DNA from 3 places in the Streptomyces sp. IBSBF 3136 genome. Region 3 is predicted to be linked to each of the others. Evidence: predicted binding sites of a transcription regulator. Region 3 holds the regulator's gene; each other region holds the start of a gene.
The links. The regulator HrcA, encoded in region 3, represses chaperone genes, less so after heat shock. The targets are predictions, from matches to a motif close to TTNGCACTCNGNNNNNCNGAGTGCNAA.
Positions count from the first base shown of each region.

Region 1: the regulator HrcA is predicted to act here: its motif matches at 5,293-5,319, upstream of groL (chaperonin GroEL).
Region 2: the regulator HrcA is predicted to act here: its motif matches at 944-970, upstream of groES (co-chaperone GroES).

Region 1 is NZ_JAJSZC010000135.1:13,186-21,187, forward strand. It holds gene otsB (trehalose-phosphatase) at 1-215, shown strand, start outside; gene V7E45_RS25750 (alpha,alpha-trehalose-phosphate synthase (UDP-forming)) at 217-1,644, opposite strand; gene V7E45_RS25755 (glucosyl-3-phosphoglycerate synthase) at 1,741-2,712, opposite strand; SAM riboswitch class I at 2,842-3,003, shown strand; gene thrC (threonine synthase) at 3,021-4,304, shown strand; gene V7E45_RS25765 (MoaD/ThiS family protein) at 4,301-4,576, shown strand; gene V7E45_RS25770 (cold-shock protein) at 5,006-5,209, shown strand; gene groL (chaperonin GroEL) at 5,483-7,105, shown strand; gene V7E45_RS25780 (hypothetical protein) at 7,206-8,002, opposite strand, start outside.
Region 2 is NZ_JAJSZC010000397.1:250-3,509, forward strand. It holds gene V7E45_RS39385 (polysaccharide deacetylase family protein) at 21-815, shown strand; gene groES (co-chaperone GroES) at 1,117-1,425, shown strand; gene groL (chaperonin GroEL) at 1,547-3,175, shown strand.
Region 3 is NZ_JAJSZC010000073.1:18,387-26,388, forward strand. It holds gene V7E45_RS17855 (nitronate monooxygenase) at 1-195, opposite strand, end outside; gene dnaJ (molecular chaperone DnaJ) at 377-1,513, opposite strand; gene hrcA (heat-inducible transcriptional repressor HrcA) at 1,514-2,530, opposite strand; gene V7E45_RS17870 (MBL fold metallo-hydrolase) at 2,693-3,421, shown strand; gene V7E45_RS17875 (DUF3097 domain-containing protein) at 3,456-4,265, shown strand; gene hemW (radical SAM family heme chaperone HemW) at 4,286-5,518, opposite strand; gene V7E45_RS17885 (SpoIIE family protein phosphatase) at 5,546-7,414, opposite strand; gene V7E45_RS17890 (AMP-dependent synthetase/ligase) at 7,647-8,002, opposite strand, start outside.

The sequences.
Region 1 (8,002 bases), on a different contig from region 3:
CCGGCGCGGGAGCCGTCCTCTACGCCGGTGACGACCTCGGCGACCTCCCCGCCTTCGCGGCGGTCGAGAAACTCCGCTCCGACGGCGTACCCGGCGTGCTGGTGTGCAGCGGCAGCGCGGAGGTCACCGAACTGGCCGAGCGGGCGGACCTCGTCGTGGACGGGCCCGAAGGCGTCGTGGGACTGCTGCGCGGGCTGGCGGCCCGGCTCGGCTGACTCAGCCGTCCAGGGCCGCCAGCTGATCCAGGAACCAGCGGGTGGGCGGCAGCGCGGTGGCCGCGGCCGCGAGCCGCTTGGAGCGCTCCGCCCGCTCGCCCGCCGGCAGGGTCAGCGCCTCGTGCAGGGCGCGCGCCGTCCCCCCGATGTCGTACGGGTTCACCACGATCGCGCTCTCGCCCAGCTCCTCGTACGCCCCGGCCTCGCGGGACAGCACCAGGGCACAGCCCTCGTCGGAGACGACCGGCACCTCCTTGGCGACCAGGTTCATGCCGTCCCGGATGGGGTTGACCAGGGCGACGTCGGCCAGCCGGTACGCGGCCAGGGAGCGCGCGAAGTCGTCCTTCACGTGCAGCACCACCGGGGTCCAGCCGGGCGTGCCGAACGTCGCGTTGATCTCCTCCGCGACCCGCTGAACCTCGGCGGTGTAGGCCCGGTAGACGGCGAGGTCCTGCCGGGACGGGTAGGCGAACGCCACGTGCACCACCCGTTCGCGCCACTCGGGGTGGTCCTCCAGCAGCTCCCGGTACGCCAGCAGGCCGCGCACGATGTTCTTGGACAGCTCGGTGCGGTCCACCCGGACGATCGTCCGGCGCCCCTCGCCGATCTCCGCGCGCAACGCGGCCATCCGTTCGCCCACGTCCGCGCGGTGCGCCCGCTCGCGCAGGAAGTCCGCGTCCGCCCCGAGACCGTGCACCCCGATCCGGGTCCCGGCCGGGACGCCGGACTCGAGGACCGTCCGGCAGCAGTCGGTGAACGCGTCCGCCCATCGCCGGGTCAGGAACGCCGCCCGGTCCGCGCCGAGGATGCCCTCCAGCAGCTCGGTCGCGATGTCGTCGGGCAGCAGCCGGAAGTAGTCCGGCGGGGCCCACGGGGTGTGCGAGAAATGTCCGATGCGCAGGTCGGGGCGGAGCTCGCGGAGCATCCGGGGGGCGAGGGCCAGGTGGTAGTCCTGGATCAGCACCGCGGCGCCCGGTGCCGCCTCCTCGGCCAGCGCCCGCGCGAACGCCTCGTTGTACGCCCGGTACGACGCCCACTGCCGTCGGAAACCGGCGTCGAAGACCGGCTCCAGCGGGGTCTGGTACAGCATGTGGTGTACGAACCACAGCACCGAGTTGGCGATGCCGTTGTAGGCGTCGGCGAACACGGCGGCGTCGATGTCGAGCATCCGCACCCGTTGCCCGCCGGTGTCCTCCACCGGCAGCAGTCCGCCGTCCGCCCGCCGCACCGCCTCCCGGTCGCCGTCGCCCAGCGCGGCGCACACCCACACCGCACTGGCCTCGGAGCCGATGGCCGACAGGCCCGAGACCAGGCCGCCACCGCCCCGTTTGGCGTGCAGTGAGCCGCCCGCGCCGTCGGGGCGCACCTCGTACGAAACCGGTCCGCGATTGGACGCGACCAGCACCTCAGCACCGTGCCTGGAAGCCATAAGCCTCAACCTAGCCCGGCCCGGAAACGCTCAAACGTACGTACCGCCCCGTCGGTTGCGGCGGGGTCCGGATACAGCCGTCCGGCCACCACGCGTTCACGCCACCCGGCGGTGCGTGTACTCCGCGATCTCCGCCATCGGCGGCCGCTCCTCGGTGTCCACCGAGTAGGTGCGCGGCTCGAACCCGTCCGCGCCCCGCTCGAACTGGGTCAGGGACGGGCGGACCAGGTGCCCGCGGGCCAGCCGCAGCTGCGCCGTGCGGTAGATCGCGGCGGCCATCCTGCCCAGCGCCTGACCGTCCTGGTGGCGGTGCTTGCGCACGCCCACGTCGACCTGGGCCAGTGCGTCCAGGCCCACCAGGTGCAGCGCGTCCACCAGCATGCCCAGCTCCACGCCGTACCCGACCGGGAACGGCAACCGCTCCAGCAGCGAGCGGCGGGCCGCGTACTCGCCGCCCAGCGGCTGCACGAAGCCGGCCAGCTGCGGCCAGTGCATGTTCAGCAGCGGGCGGGCCATCAGCTCGGTGACCCGGCCGCCCTGCCCCGCCGTCCGGCCGCCGCCGGGCCCCTCGGGACCGGTGAGCAGCGGACGGTCGTACATGGCCTTGACCAGGTCGACGTCCGGGTCGGTGAGCAGCGGGCCGACGATCCCGGACACGAAGTCGGAGGAGAACTCCCGCAGGTCGGCGTCGACGAAGCAGACGATGTCGCCGCCGGTCACCAGCAGGGAACGCCACAGCACCTCGCCCTTGCCGGGGACGGCGGGGATGCGCGGCAGTATGTCGTCGCGGTGGACGACCCGCGCGCCCGCGGCGGCGGCCACCTCGGAGGTGCGGTCGGTGGACCCGGAGTCGACGACGACGATCTCGTCGACCAGCGGGAGGCGCTCCACGAGGTCGCGGCGGATCACCGCGACGATGTCGCCGACCGTCTCCTCCTCGTCCAGTGCGGGCAGCACGACGGAGACCGTCTGGCCCGTGCGCTGCTTGGCGGCCAGGATCCTGTGCGGCGAGCGGTCGGTCACGGACCAGGAGCGCGTGCTCAGCCAACGCTCGACTTCTTCCAGCACGTCGGTGGCTCCTCACTGTTGTCTCGCGGTTCGGACGACTATCTCAACTGTCCTGGCCTTCGGTTACAGTCTTGAACAACGCCGATGACCATCGCATGTCGGGGATCACCGGCGCCGACAACCACATACAGCTCATCCAGAGGGGCAGAGGGAAACGGCCCGATGAAGCCCCGGCAACCCTCCAGTCGGTACTCGTAGACCAGACCTGATCTGACCGTCTCCGCGAGGCTCCCGGCTAGGGAAGGTGCCAAATCCGTCTCACGGCGAAGTGCGTCGTGAGGAAGATGAGGAGAAAGGGCCTCGCCTCCATGGCTGCGCAGACAGTTGCAAGCACCAGCAATCCCGCCGTCGATCTCGGTCCCGCCGCCGCCCTGAGCTGTCGCGAGTGCGGCCACCGGGTACCCCTCGGGCCGGTGTTCGCCTGCGAGGAGTGTTTCGGTCCGCTGGAGATCGCCTACGACTTCTCCGCGTACGACACCGAGGAACTGCGCCGGCGCATCGAGTCCGGCCCCGCGAACATCTGGCGCTACGCGCCCCTGCTGCCCGTCCCCGCCGACGTGGCCGACAAGCCCAACATCAACCCGGGCTGGACCAAGCTCGTCAAGGCCGACAACCTGGCGCGCGAGCTGGGCGTCACCGGCGGTCTGTACGTGAAGGACGACTCCGGCAACCCGACCCACTCCTTCAAGGACCGGGTCGTCGCCCAGGCGCTGGAGGCCGCGCGCGCCTTCGGCTTCAGCACCCTCTCCTGCTCCTCCACCGGCAACCTGGCCGGCGCCGTCGGCGCCGCCGCCGCGCGGGCCGGCTTCCGCTCCTGCGTGTTCATCCCGCACGACCTGGAGCAGGGCAAGGTCGTCATGGCCGCGGTGTACGGCGGCGAGCTCGTCGGCATCGAGGGCAACTACGACGACGTGAACCGTTTCTGCTCCGAGCTGATCGGCGACCCGGCCGGCGAGGGCTGGGGTTTCGTGAACGTCAACCTGCGCCCGTACTACGCGGAGGGCTCCAAGACCCTCGCGTACGAGATCTGCGAGCAGCTCGGCTGGCGGCTCCCGGACCAGATCGTCGTCCCGATCGCCTCCGGCTCCCAGCTCACGAAGATCGACAAGGGGCTGCAGGAGCTGATCAAGCTGGGTCTGGTGGAGGACCGGCCGTACAAGATCTTCGGTGCCCAGGCCGAGGGCTGCTCGCCGGTGTCGACCGCCTACAAGGCGGGTCACGACGTCGTGCGGCCGCAGAAGCCGAACACCATCGCCAAGTCCCTGGCCATCGGCAACCCGGCCGACGGGCCGTACGTCCTGGACATCGCGCGCCGCACCGGCGGTGCGGTGGAGGACGTGACGGACGAGGAGGTCGTGGACGCCATCAAGCTGCTGGCCCGCACCGAGGGCATCTTCGCGGAGACGGCGGGCGGCGTGACCGTCGGGGTCGCCCGCAAGCTGCTCAAGGAGGGGGTCCTGGACCCGGCGAAGACCACCGTCGTGCTCAACACCGGCGACGGCCTCAAGACCCTCGACGCGGTGGCCGGCACCGGCCTGACCGCCACCATCCGCCCGACCCTGGACTCCTTCCGAGAGGCTGGCCTCGCATGAGCGTGACCGTTCGCATCCCCACCATCCTGCGCACCTACACGGGTGGCCGGGCCGAGGTCGCCGCCGAGGGCGCGACCCTCGCCGAGGTCATCGAGAGCCTGGAGAAGAACCACACCGGCATCGCCGCCCGGGTGCTGGACGACCAGGGCAAGCTGCGCCGCTTCGTGAACGTCTACGTCAACGACGACGACGTCCGCTTCGAGCAGGGGCTGCAGACCGCCACCCCCGACGGCGCCGGTGTCTCCATCATTCCGGCGGTCGCCGGCGGCTGACATTACCTTCGGTAATCGCGGTTACCGATCGTTCATGGAATGGCCTCCTCCGCGAGAGAAACGGAGGGGGCCATTCTGAGTGATTGAGCGCGGTAGAGTTGGGGAACGCGTTCCGGGCCCGCGGGTCGAGAGCCCCGGAATCATGCCGTACGCCCGACGAGAAATGGCCAAAGTGCGTGGGTTCTTTGCGGCTTTTGAGCCATTTGTGGGGCCCGAATTGCCCTGAATTCGCCTGAATTCTCGCCAGATTCCGGATCGGGCGCGTCCAGAATTCTCGTCCGATTGACCTGTTGCAGACGGCAGTTGGACAGATACATTCAGCCGCGGTCGACGCGTTCCGGCGCACGCCCCCGATCAATGGGGGGTGAGGTCTGACCCGGGTCCGCGAAGTGTGGATCTGTGCAAGGGCCAGTAATAGGGGAGTTAGGCATGGCTCAGGGCACCGTCAAGTGGTTCAACGCGGAGAAGGGCTACGGCTTCATCGCGGTCGACGGTGGTGCGGACGTCTTCGTCCACTACAGCGCGATTCAGATGGACGGCTACCGCACCCTGGAAGAGGGCCAGCGGGTCGAGTTCGAGATCTCGCAGGGCCAGAAGGGCCCGCAGGCCGACATGGTTCGCGTCACCGCCTGAACGTTCTTCACGCGAAGGGCCCACACCTCGTCCGGGGTGTGGGCCCTTCGTCCTGTTCGCCCCGGGCTGATCCCCCCGAGGCGCTTGCACTCGCCATGCCCGAGTGCTAATCATTGGCGTTAGCACTCTGAAGGTGAGAGTGACAACGAAGGACCGGGTCGGTGAGGCCCGCAGGCCAAGTGGTGCAAGGAACCACGGGGCCGGCGAGCCGTCCGTCGCGGGCGCGGGCGCGGTCCGAAGGAATCACCCCCAGTCCTGGAGGGACCACTTCACATGGCCAAGATCATCGCGTTCGACGAGGAGGCGCGGCGCGGCCTCGAGCGCGGCATGAACCAGCTCGCGGACGCCGTCAAGGTGACGCTCGGCCCCAAGGGCCGCAACGTCGTCCTCGAGAAGAAGTGGGGCGCCCCCACGATCACCAACGACGGTGTCTCCATCGCCAAGGAGATCGAGCTCGAGGACCCGTACGAGAAGATCGGCGCCGAGCTGGTCAAGGAAGTCGCCAAGAAGACGGACGACGTCGCCGGTGACGGTACGACCACCGCGACCGTGCTCGCCCAGGCCCTGGTCAAGGAGGGCCTGCGCAACGTCGCCGCCGGTGCCAACCCGATGGCCCTGAAGCGCGGTATCGAGAAGGCCGTCGAGGCCGTCTCCGCCGCCCTGCTGGAGCAGGCGAAGGACGTGGAGACGAAGGAGCAGATCGCCTCCACCGCGTCCATCTCCGCCGCCGACACCCAGATCGGCGAGCTCATCGCCGAGGCCATGGACAAGGTCGGCAAGGAAGGCGTCATCACCGTCGAGGAGAGCAACACCTTCGGTCTGGAGCTCGAGCTCACCGAGGGCATGCGCTTCGACAAGGGCTACATCTCCGCCTACTTCGCCACCGACATGGAGCGCATGGAGGCGTCGCTCGAGGACCCGTACATCCTCATCGCGAACTCCAAGATCAGCTCCGTCAAGGACCTGCTCCCGCTCCTGGAGAAGGTCATGCAGTCGGGCAAGCCGCTGCTGATCATCGCCGAGGACGTCGAGGGCGAGGCCCTGTCGACCCTGGTCGTCAACAAGATCCGCGGCACCTTCAAGTCCGTCGCCGTCAAGGCCCCGGGCTTCGGCGACCGCCGCAAGGCCATGCTCGGCGACATCGCCATCCTCACGGGCGGCGAGGTCATCTCCGAGGAGGTCGGCCTCAAGCTGGAGAACGCGACCCTGGACCTCCTGGGCCGCGCCCGCAAGGTCGTCATCACCAAGGACGAGACCACCATCGTCGACGGTGCCGGCTCCTCGGACCAGGTCAACGGTCGGGTGAACCAGATCCGCGCCGAGATCGAGAACAGCGACTCGGACTACGACCGCGAGAAGCTGCAGGAGCGCCTGGCGAAGCTCGCCGGCGGTGTCGCGGTCATCAAGGCCGGCGCCGCCACCGAGGTGGAGCTCAAGGAGCGCAAGCACCGCATCGAGGACGCCGTCCGCAACGCGAAGGCCGCCGTCGAGGAGGGCATCGTCGCCGGTGGTGGCGTGGCCCTGCTGCAGGCCTCCCAGGTCTTCGAGAAGCTGGAGCTCGAGGGTGACGAGGCGACCGGCGCCCAGGCCGTGAAGCTCGCGCTCGAGGCCCCGCTGAAGCAGATCGCCGTCAACGCCGGCCTCGAGGGCGGTGTCGTGGTGGAGAAGGTGCGCAACCTGACCCCGGGCCACGGCCTGAACGCCGCGACCGGCGAGTACGTCGACCTCGTCGCCGAGGGCATCATCGACCCGGCGAAGGTGACCCGTTCCGCGCTGCAGAACGCCGCCTCCATCGCCGCGCTGTTCCTGACCACCGAGGCCGTCATCGCCGACAAGCCGGAGAAGGCCGGCGCGGCCGCTCCGGGCGGCATGCCGGGCGGTGACATGGACTTCTGATCGACCTGACGGTTGATCGCCTGTCCTACGGACCGAGGGCGGTACGTCCAGCTGCTGGCTGGGGGTACCGCCCTCGGGCGTTTTCACGGCCGGTGGCCCCTCACCCCGGTGCCCGTTCGCGTCGCCGCAGGGACATCGCATCCCGGATCGCGCCCGCGCGGGCGTGGACCGTGGGAGCGGTCAGAGGCGTACGGGAGGGTGTGGGAGCGCGTTCGCCCCGGCAGCCTCCGCACACCCCGCCCGGCAGCGCCTCCGGCCGCCCCGGCACTCCGCATTCCGCGCACTCCAGGATCCGCCGGGGCGCCGGGAGGGGGACCGGCTCCGGTGGGAGCTTGTCGATGAGCCGGCGGTGGACCAGGGCGGCCGGGTGGTGGACCGGTGTCGGCAGGCCCTCGCTCAGGGCCCGCAGGACGGCCTCGTCGGTGGCCCCGCGTGCGAACCACTCCGTCAGGAGCGGGGCGAGCGCGGCGCAGTCGGCGGCGGAGAGGGACAGCACGGGGGCCGTGCGACCGAGGGCCGCGAGGAGCATGTGGGCGCGGGAGCGGGTGGGGCCGGGCCGTTCGGGTGAACTCCGGTCCTCCGGCACGTCGCCTCGCGTGAACGCCGCCCACCAGGCGTCGTCGCGTGCGGTACGGGACCACCACGATCGGGTGATCCAGCGCGAGCCGCCGCCCTCCGTCCCCAGCTGCTCCCGGCCTCTCCTCAGATGGCCGGCCGCCTGGAGGCGGTTGAGGGCCGTGCGGAGCGCGCACTGGCCGTACGGGAGCTGCTTGGCCAGCGTTTTCACGGAGATGTCGGCGCCCTGGGGAAGGCGGTCCAGGTACGCGGCGATGGCCGCCTCGCGGGGCGGGAGATGCCCGAAGTCATGATTGGTGCGCCGGTGTTGGTCCGGCGCGG
Region 2 (3,260 bases), on a different contig from region 3:
CGGCCGCTCTCACCGCCGCGCTGGGTGCCGTCCTCGCCTCGGTCCTCCTGCTCGCAGGCTGTGCCCAGTCCGTCGATCCCATCGAACGCCTGGGCAAGCGCGCGGCCCAGGGGGTACGGCCGTCGAGGCCGGCCGGGGACCAGGTCTACCGCCGCTGGGGCCTGGCCGCCCCGCTCGCCGCGCCGCCCAGCCATCCGGCCCGGCCGCTGGCGGCCCAGCGCCCGGACGCCGCGCCACCCCGGGTGGTACGCCGCGTCGACACCTCCGACAAGGTCGTCTTCCTCACCTACGACGACGGCGCCGAGCGGGACCCGCGCTTCGTCGACATGGTCCGCGAACTGCGGCTGCCGGTCAGCCTCTTCCTCACCGACAGCGTCGTCGGCCCGGGATACGGCCACTTCGCCCGGCTGCGCGCGGTGGGCGCCGGCATCGAGAACCACACCCTGGACCACCCGGCGATGGCCGGACTGCCGTACGCCGGACAGCGCGCCGAGATCTGCGGCCAGCAGGAGAAGCTGAGGTCCCGCTTCGGCCTGCGCCCCCGCCTCTTCCGCCCGCCGTACGGCACGTACGACACCACGACCCTGCGCGCCGCCGCCGACTGCGGCATCTCCGCGCTCGTCCTGTGGCGCGCCGCGATGACCTCCGACGGCGTCACCTACGCCACGGGCGCGCGCCGCCTGAGCCCCGGCGACATCGTCCTCGTCGGCCCCGACGAGGCCACCGGCCCGGATCTCAAGGAGCGCACGCGCCGGCTGCTGCGCCAGGCGCAGGCCCAGGGCCTGACGGTGGGACGCCTGGAGGACTACCTGTAGAACACCTGGCCGAGCACCCACCGGAGCGGCCACCCGAGCAACCGCCCGGAACGCACGTCCAGGGGCACCCCGCCGGCGTCCGCCGGCGGGGCCGGGCGAGGCCGATGATCCGCGACGCGCCGCCGTAATTGGCACTCCGCTTGACCGAGTGCTAACCCCGGTCATAGTCTCAGGTCTGGCACTCCCCCCTGGAGAGTGCCAAACACGCGACGGGCAGGTCCGGCACCCGCGACGACGGATCCACCTGGTCGCCACCTCAGACAGTTAACCCCGTGAGATCTCCGAAGGGGGAGGTCGGATCGTGACGACCACCAGCTCCAAGGTTGCCATCAAGCCGCTCGAGGACCGCATCGTGGTCCAGCCGCTCGACGCCGAGCAGACCACCGCCTCTGGCCTGGTCATCCCGGACACCGCGAAGGAGAAGCCCCAGGAGGGCGCCGTCCTCGCCGTGGGCCCGGGCCGTTTCGAGAACGGCGAGCGCCTTCCGCTCGACGTCAAGGTCGGCGACGTCGTCCTGTACAGCAAGTACGGCGGCACCGAGGTGAAGTACAACGGCGAGGAGTACCTCGTCCTCTCGGCTCGCGACGTCCTCGCGATCATCGAGAAGTAGTCACCTCGAGCACCTTTTGCTCCTGACCTGCGCCCCTGGCCCCCGCGACCGATAACGAAGCCGGGCGCCCGGGGCGCAGTCGTCTTTACACCCACAGATTTCCGAGAGGGCTTCCGCTGTCATGGCGAAGATTCTGAAGTTCGACGAGGACGCCCGTCGCGCCCTTGAGCGCGGCGTCAACAAGCTGGCCGACACGGTGAAGGTGACGATCGGCCCCAAGGGTCGCAACGTCGTCATCGACAAGAAGTTCGGCGCCCCCACCATCACCAACGACGGTGTCACGATCGCCCGTGAGGTCGAGATCGACGACCCGTACGAGAACCTCGGCGCGCAGCTGGTGAAGGAGGTGGCGACCAAGACCAACGACATCGCTGGTGACGGCACCACCACCGCCACGGTGCTCGCCCAGGCGCTGGTGCGCGAGGGCCTGAAGAACGTCGCCGCCGGCGCCTCCCCGGCCGCCCTCAAGAAGGGCATCGACGCCGCGGTCAAGGCCGTCTCCGACGAGCTCCTCGCCTCGGCCCGCCCGATCGACGAGAAGTCCGACATCGCCGCCGTGGCCGCGCTGTCCGCCCAGGACCAGCAGGTCGGCGAGCTGATCGCCGAGGCGATGGACAAGGTCGGCAAGGACGGTGTCATCACCGTCGAGGAGTCCAACACCTTCGGTCTGGAGCTGGACTTCACCGAGGGCATGGCCTTCGACAAGGGCTACCTGTCGCCGTACTTCGTCACGGACCAGGAGCGCATGGAGGCCGTCCTCGACGACCCCTACATCCTCATCAACCAGGGCAAGGTCAGCTCCATCCAGGACCTGCTGCCGCTGCTGGAGAAGGTCATCCAGGCCGGCGCCTCCAAGCCCCTGCTGATCATCGCCGAGGACGTCGAGGGCGAGGCCCTGTCGACCCTGGTCGTCAACAAGATCCGCGGCACCTTCAACGCCGTCGCGGTGAAGGCCCCGGGCTTCGGTGACCGCCGCAAGGCCATGCTGCAGGACATCGCCACCCTCACCGGCGGCACCGTCATCTCCGAGGAGGTCGGCCTCAAGCTCGACCAGGTCGGCCTCGACGTGCTGGGCTCCGCCCGCCGCGTGACCGTCACCAAGGACGACACCACGATCGTCGACGGCGGCGGCAACTCCGCCGACGTCGCGGGCCGCATCGCCCAGATCAAGGCCGAGATCGAGAACACCGACTCCGACTGGGACCGCGAGAAGCTCCAGGAGCGCCTCGCGAAGCTGGCCGGCGGCGTGTGCGTGATCAAGGTCGGCGCCGCCACCGAGGTGGAGCTGAAGGAGAAGAAGCACCGTCTGGAGGACGCCATCTCCGCGACCCGCGCCGCGGTCGAGGAGGGCATCGTCTCCGGTGGTGGCTCCGCTCTGGTCCACGCCGTCAAGGTCCTCGAGGGCAACCTCGACAAGACCGGCGACGAGGCCACGGGTGTCGCGGTCGTCCGCCGCGCCGCCGTCGAGCCGCTGCGCTGGATCGCCGAGAACGCCGGCCTCGAGGGCTACGTGATCGTCTCCAAGGTGGCCGAGCTCGACAAGGGCAACGGCTACAACGCCGCCACCGGCGAGTACGGCGACCTGGTCAAGGCCGGCGTCATCGACCCGGTCAAGGTCACCCGCTCCGCCCTGGAGAACGCCGCCTCCATCGCCTCCCTCCTCCTGACGACCGAGACCCTGGTCGTCGAGAAGAAGGAAGAGGAGCCGGCCGAGGCGGGCCACGGCCACGGTCACGGCCACTCGCACTGAGCCTCGCGCCGAACCCAGCTGAACAGCCGGTGCCCGGCCCCCCTGGTCCGGTACCGACCCGACCATTTTCCCACCGGAACGTCGG
Region 3 (8,002 bases):
GAACGGGCGGGCCGTGAGCCCTCGCAGCTGCTTGATCTCCTGGTACATGCCGTCGGCGGTCTTGTACCCGGCGGCGAGGAACCCGAGACCGCCCGCCTCGGACACGGCGGCCGCGAGCTGCGGGACGGAGACACCGCCCGCCATGGGGGCCTGCACGATCGGAAGTGGAAAGAGATCGGTCAGTGCGGAGGACATGACCGCATGTTGCCACGTCCCTCGAACAAGTCCGAATCCGGGCTTCCCGCGGCATAGGCCAGTGGCACAGGGGGCCTGAGCACTCTGTGCGGCACCCCGTGCGCACCGCCGTCGGCCGCGGGTCCGGCCGCCGCTCGGGCGGCGGTCCGGGACCGGGTCCCGACCGCCGCGCCGGCCGGCGTCAGCGCCCGTTGAAGGCGTCCTTCAGCCGCGAGAACAGGCCCTGCTGCCCTGGCTGGAACTGGCCCTGGGGTCGCTCCTCCCCGCGGAGCTTCGCCAGCTCGCGCAGCAGCCGCTCCTGCTCGGGGTCGAGCTTGGTCGGCGTGGTGACCTCGACGTGCACGATGAGGTCACCCCGGCCGCCGCCGCGCAGATGCGTGACGCCCCGGTTGTGCAGCGGGATCGACTGGCCGGACTGGGTGCCGGGCCTGATGTCGACCTCCTCCATGCCGTCCAGGGTCTCCAGCGGCACCTTGGTGCCGAGGGCCGCCGCGGTCATCGGGATGGTGACCGTGCAGTGCAGGTCGTCGCCGCGCCGCTGGAAGGTCGAGTGCGGCAGCTCGTGGATCTCGACGTAGAGGTCGCCGGCCGGACCGCCGCCGGGGCCGACCTCGCCCTCGCCGGCGAGCTGGATCCGGGTGCCGTTGTCGACACCGGCCGGGATCTTCACCGTCAGCGTGCGGCGGGAGCGGATCCGGCCGTCGCCCGCGCACTCCGGGCACGGGGTCGGCACGACCGTGCCGAAGCCCTGGCACTGGGGGCAGGGGCGGGAGGTCATGACCTGGCCGAGGAAGGACCGGGTCACCTGGGAGACCTCGCCGCGGCCGCGGCACATGTCACACGTCTGGGCGGTGGTGCCCGGCGCCGCGCCCTCGCCGTTGCAGGTGTTGCAGACGATCGCCGTGTCGACCTGGATGTCCTTGGTCGTCCCGAAGGCCGCCTCGTCCAACTCGATCTCGATGCGGATCATGGCGTCCTGGCCGCGCCTGGTGCGCGAGCGCGGGCCGCGCTGCGACGCCGTGCCGAAGAACGCGTCCATGATGTCGGAGAAGTTGCCGAAGCCACCGGCGCCGAAGCCGCCCGCGCCCGCGCCGCCCGACTGGGAGAGCGGGTCGCCGCCGAGGTCGTAGACCTGCTTCTTCTGCGGGTCCGACAGCACCTCGTAAGCGGCGTTGATCTCCTTGAACCGCTCCTGGGTCTTCGGATCGGGGTTGACGTCCGGGTGCAGCTCGCGCGCGAGCCGACGGAACGCCTTCTTGATCTCATCCTGCGACGCGTCGCGGCGCACGCCGAGAACGGCGTAGTAGTCCGTGGCCACCTACGACTCCGCCAGGATCTGTCCGACGTACCGTGCCACTGCGCGTACCGCTCCCATCGTTCCCGGATAGTCCATGCGGGTCGGTCCGACCACGCCGAGCTTGGCAACCGCCTCGCCGCCCGAACCGTAGCCGACCGACACCACGGAGGTGGAGTTGAGTCCCTCATGGGCGTTCTCGTGCCCGATGCGCACCATCACGCCCGGATCCTTCGCCTCGCCCAGGAGCTTGAGGAGCACGACCTGCTCCTCAAGAGCCTCCAGGACGGGCCGGATCGTGAGGGGGAAGTCATGTCCGAAACGGGTGAGATTGGCGGTGCCGCCGATCATCAACCGCTCCTCGTTCTCCTCGACCAGTGTCTCCAGCAGGGTGGAGAGCACGGTGGAGACCGTACCGCGATCCTCGGCCTCGAAGGCCTCGGGCAGGTCCTCGACCAGACGCGGCACATCACTGAACCGGCGGCCGGCGACCCGGCTGTTCAGCCGCGCCCTGAGGTCGGCGAGGGAGGCCTCGCCGAAGGGCGCCGGGCAGTCGACCATCCGCTGCTCGACCCGGCCGGTGTCCGTGATCAGCACGAGCATCACCCGCGCGGGCGCGAGTGAGAGCAGCTCCACGTGCCGGACGGTGGACCGGGTCAGGGACGGGTACTGCACCACGGCGACCTGCCGGGTGAGCTGTGCGAGCAGCCTGACCGTGCGGGCCACGACGTCGTCGAGGTCGACGGCGCCCTCGAGGAAGTTCTGGATGGCCCGGCGCTCGGGCCCGGTCATCGGCTTGACGCCCGCGAGCTTGTCCACGAACAGCCGGTAGCCCTTGTCGGTGGGGATGCGCCCGGCGCTGGTGTGCGGCTGTGCGATGTAGCCCTCGTCCTCCAGGGCCGCCATGTCGTTGCGCACGGTCGCCGGGGAGACGCCGAGGTTGTGCCGCTCGGTGAGCGCCTTCGAGCCCACCGGCTCCTCGGTGCCCACGTAGTCCTGGACGATGGCGCGCAGCACCTCGAGCCTGCGTTCACTCAGCATCCGCGCGCACCTCCAGCATGTCGTCCCCTGGGACCTTCGAGTGGTCCACCTGGCACTCTGCGTGTCCGAGTGCCAGCCATCCCCGGCCCAGTGTACGGCCGTGGGGTACTCACTGGGCAAGGTCGGTCCTGCCGTACGGGGTCGTACCGCTAGCGTCGCGGTATGACGGTGACTTGGGAAGAGCTGGGGTGGGAGCGGCTGGCCGACGGGATCGGCAGGTGCCGGCTGCCCGGCTGGGACTGCACCGCGGGCCTGGTGGTCGGGCACGGCAGGGCGCTGATGGTGGACGCCGGGTCGAGCCTGGCCGAGGGCGCCCGGCTGCGGGAGTGCGCCGAGCGCCTCACCGGCCGCCGTGTGACCCATCTCGCGCTCACCCACCCCCACTTCGACCACGTCTTCGGCACGGCCGCGTTCGCCGGGGCCGAGGTGTACGCGGCGGTGGGGGCGGAGGCGGTGTTGGCCCGCGGCCGCGAGGAGCTGCGCCTGGACGCGGTCCGCAACGGCCTGCCGGTGGCGGACGCGGAGGAGGCGGCGGACACGCTGGCCGCCGGGGCGCCCCGGCACCCGGTCTCCGGCGAGCTGACGCTGGACCTCGGGGACGGCCGGCAGGCGCTGCTGGCCAACGTGGGGCCGGGGCACACCGCGCACGACCTGGCGGTGCTGGTCCCCGGCTCGCCCGAGGTGGTCTTCTGCGGCGATCTGGTGGAGGAGTCCGGCGCGCCCCAGGCGGGCCCGGACGCCGTGCCGTCGCGGTGGCCGGCCGCGCTCGACCGGCTGCTGGCCCTGGGCGGCGAGGACGCGCTGTACGTGCCCGGTCACGGTGCGGTGGTGGACGCGGCGTTCGTACGGCGCCAGCGCGACGAGCTGGCGGCGCGTTTCGGCGTGTCGTGAGCCCCCGGCCGCGGCTTCTCCTATCGTCACTCGAATGCGCCAGTACTCCGCCGACCTGACCCCGCCGTGGAAGAAGCCGAAGCCCGTCCCGGAGGTCGCGGCGGAGCCGGGTCTGGTGGTGGAGGAGGCCGGTACCGGGTTCTGCGGCGCGGTGATCCGCTGCGAGGCGGGCACGGTGACGCTGGAGGACCGGTTCGGCAAGCACCGGGTGTTCCCGCTGGAGCCCCGCGGTTTCCTGCTGGAGGGCCGGGCGGTCACCCTCGTACGGCCGGCCGCCGCTCCCCCGCGGCCCACCCGGACGGCGTCCGGTTCGGTGGCCGTCCCCGGGGCCCGGGCCCGGGTGGCCCGCGCGGGCCGCATCTACGTCGAGGGCCGGCACGACGCCGAGCTGGTGGAGAAGGTGTGGGGCGACGACCTGCGCATCGAGGGCGTGGTCGTGGAGTACCTGGAGGGCGTGGACGACCTGCCGGCGATCGTCGCCGAGTTCGCGCCCGGGCCCGACGCCCGCCTCGGCGTGCTGGTGGACCACCTGGTGCCGGGCACCAAGGAGTGGCGGATCGCCGAGTCGGTGACGAGCGAGCACGCGCTGGTGGTCGGCCACCCGTACATCGACGTCTGGGAGGCGGTGAAGCCGTCCTCCGTGGGCATCCCCGGCTGGCCCCGGGTACCGCGCGGCCAGGACTGGAAGACGGGCGTCTGCCGGGCACTGGGCTGGCCCGAGAACACGGGCGCCGCCTGGCAGCGCATCCTGTCCGGGGTGCGCTCCTACAAGGACCTGGAGCCGGAACTGCTGGGCCGCGTGGAGGAACTGATCGACTTCGTCACGGCCGGCGGCGGGGCTTGACGGCCCTGTAGGCCGGCCGGTCAGTCCACCAGGTCCCGCACCACCGCGTCCGCCAGCAGGCGGCCCCGCAGGGTCAGGGCGGCTCGGCCCTCGGTGTAGGGGGTCTGCTGGAGGAGGCCGTCGGTCAGGGCGCGGCGGGCGGCCGCGAGGCCCGCTTCCTTGAGCAGGGAGAGCGGGACGCCCTCGCTCAGCCGCAGTTCGAGCAGGATCCGCTCCACCCGGCGGTCCTCGTCGGAGAGCAGTTCGCGGCCCGCGCCCGGGGAGCGGCCCGACGCCAGGGCCGCCGCGTAGGCGCCCGGGTGCTTGACGTTCCACCAGCGCACGCCGCCCACGTGCGAGTGGGCCCCGGGGCCCGCGCCCCACCAGTCCGCGCCCCGCCAGTACAGCTCGTTGTGCAGGCAGCGCCCGGCGTCGGAGGTGGCCCAGTTGGAGACCTCGTACCACTCGAAGCCCGCCGCCGACAGGGTCTCCTCGGCGATCAGGTAGCGGTCGGCGTGCACGTCGTCGTCCGTCATCGGGACCTCGCCCCGACGGATGCGGCGGGCGAGCTGGGTGCCCTCCTCGACGATGAGGGCGTAGGCGCTGACGTGGTCGGGGCCGGCGCCGATCGCCGCGTCCAGGGAGGCCCGCCAGTCGTCGTCGGACTCGCCGGGGGTGCCGTAGATCAGGTCGAGGTTGACGTGCTCGAAGCCCGCCGCCCTCGCCTCCGCCACGCACGCCTCGGGGCGGCCCGGGGTGTGGGTGCGGTCCAGGACGCTCAGCACGTGCCGCCGCGCGCTCTGCATGCCGAAGGAGATCCGGTTGAAGCCGCCCTCCCGGAGTGTGGCGAGGTATGCCGGGTCCACCGACTCCGGGTTCGCCTCGGTGGTGATCTCGGCGTCCGGCGCCAGGCCGAACTCGTCGCGCACGGCGGCCAGCATCCGGACGAGGTCGCCGGCGGCCAGCAGCGTCGGCGTACCGCCGCCGACGAACACCGTCCGGACCTCGCGCGGGTCGTCGCCGAGCACCTTCCGCGCCAGCCGGACCTCGTCGGTCAGGGTGTCCGCGTAGTTGTCCCGGGACGCCAGTACCCCGCCCGTGCCGCGCAGCTCGGACGCGGTGTAGGTGTTGAAGTCGCAGTAGCCGCAGCGGGTGGCGCAGTACGGGACGTGCAGGTAGAAGCCGAGAGGGCGCTCGGCCGCGCCGGCGAGCGCGGCGGCGGGCAGCGCGCCGTCGGTGGGGACGGGCTCGCCGTCGGGAAGTGCGGAAGGCATGTACCCCATTGTCCCGTACGGCGGCGGTCACCCGGCCTGGAGCACCAGCAGAGCCATGTCGTCCTCGGGCAGGCCGCCGCCGAACTCGTGCACCAGGCGGCGGATCCTTTCGGCGATCAGCTCGGCGCTCAGCCCCGCGCAGCCGGACAGTGCCCGTGCCAGCCCGTCGCCGTCGTCGAACTGGCGGGAGCCGGAGCGGCGCTCGGTGACGCCGTCGGTGACGCACAGCAGGCTGTCGCCGGGCGCGAGCTCGACGGTCTCGCTGGTGTACGTCTCGTCCTCCACCACGCCGAGCAGGGTCTGCGGGCGGGCGGCGGTGCGCACCTCGCCGTCGGGGCGCAGGTGCAGCGGCAGGGGGTGTCCGGCGGAGGCGAGCGTGCAGCGGACGCCGCCGTCGTGCGGGGTCAGCTCGCCGTAGAGGAGCGACAGGAAGCGGGTCTGGGGGCTGTCCCCGGCGACCAGGGGACGGGCGCCGGCGGCGACCAGTGCGCGGGCGGCCGCGTCGGCGGCCTCGGTGGCGTCGTCCAGCAGGAGCTGGTTGAGCCGGTCGAGGACGTCGGCGACCCGGTAGCCCTCGCGGGCCAGCAGCCGCAGCCAGGGGCGTGCGAGCCCGATCACGACCGCCGCCTCGGGGCCCTTGCCCTGCACGTCGCCCACCGCGAAGCACCAGCGGCCGTCGCCCGCCGGGAACAGGTCGTAGAAGTCGCCGCTCGGGCCGCCCTGGTCGCGGGGCTCGTAGACGAGCGCGCTGCTCACGCCGGGGATCTCGGCGACCGCGCCGGGCAGCAGGCCGCGCTGCAGGACGGCGCTGATGGTGGCCTGCCGGGCGTACTGGCGGGCCGCGCCGATGGCGAGGGCCACCCGGCGGCCGAGGTCCTCCACCAGGCCGGTGACCTCGTCCGGGAAGCGCTCGGTGGCGCAGCGCCCGATCACCAGCGTGCCCAGCGGGCGGCCGCCCGCGATGAGCCGGTACGCCAGCGCCGTGCCGTGGGCGCCCCGCGGCCCGAGCGCGTCGCCGGGCCAGGGGTAGGACTCGGGACCGGACCTGAGGCCCTCCCGCGGGCACGGCGGTTCCTTCTCCAGGGCGCGGGCCAGTTCCTCGGCGCGGTCCTCGCTGGCGTGCCAGACGCGGGCAGGGGGGTTGCCGTCGCCGCCGCGCACGGTCGCCTCGTCCTCCAGCCACACCGCGCACCAGTCGGCCAGCCGGGGCACGATCAGCTGGCCGGTGAGGGCCGTGACCAGGCTCTCGTCCAGCTGTCCGGCCAGCAGGTCGGAGGCCTCGGCGAGGAAGGACAGCGCGCCCCGGCCCAGCCACTCCCGGCCGTCCGCGGTGCCGTACGGGCGGGGGGCGAGTGCCTCGGCGGTCTCCAGGGCGGGCGCGGCGGCCGGTGGGCGGGGGCGCCGGCCGCCGGCGGGCAACCGTGCCCACACCGTCTTGGCGTCGGTGCGGTAGGTGACGCCCCAGGACTCGGCGAGCGTGGCGACCAGGCGCAGACCGCGCCCTTGTTCGGACGCCTCGCGGGGCGGCTCGCCGCCGGCGGGGTCGCGCGGGGCGCGGGCCGGGTGCTGGTCGCCCACCTCGACGACGAACGCGCCGGTCTCCTCCAGGCGCCAGTCGACCACCACCTCGGTGCCCGCGTGCAGGACGGCGTTGGTGACGAGTTCGCTGACGACGGCCATGGCGTCCTCGGCCAGCCGGGCGGAGTTCGCGGGCTCGGTGAGCCCCTGGTCGGCCCACTCGGCGAACGCGGCGCGCACCAGGGCACGGGCGGAGCCGGGCGCGAGGGGGCTGCCGGGCAGGGTGGCACGCCCCCGGGCGCGGGGACCCGCGCCGGGGTGCGCGGGCGCGTCACAGGCCCGGGAGTCCGTCTCCCGCTGCGTCGGTATCGCCGCCATGTCCATGCGGCCAGGGTGACAGACAGGCCCGGCGCCTAAGCGGTGAGTTACCGAAGTGGACAGCCGCCCGTGAGAACTGTGCTACGGGTGTGCTCGAAGGCGGTCGGAAAATGAGCGGAAAGCCACCATACGGCCGCTCCCGCGGCGACACGGACCGGTGCGGCCTTTTCATCCGTTCCGGGCATGCGCCGGTCCCGGAGGGCCGGGTGGCCTCCGGGACCGGTCGGCCGGTTCAGGCCTCCCGCGTGCCCGCGTACATCTCGTCGATCAGCGCCTTGTACTCCCGCTCGACGACGGGCCGCTTCAGCTTCAGGCTCGGCGTGATCTCGCCGTGCTCCACGTCGAGGTCGCGCGGCAGCAGCCGGAACTTCTTGATGGTCTGCCAGCGCTGCAGGCCCTCGTTGAGCTCCTTGACGTAGCCGTCGACCAGCTCGACGGTCTGCGGCGCGGCCACGACCTCGGCGTAGGACCGGCCCTCGAGGCCGTTGTCCTTGGCCCACTGCAGGATCGAGGGCTCGTCGAGGGCGATCAGGGCGGTGCAGTAGTTCCGGTCGGCGCCGTGCACCAGGATGTTGGAGACGTAGGGGC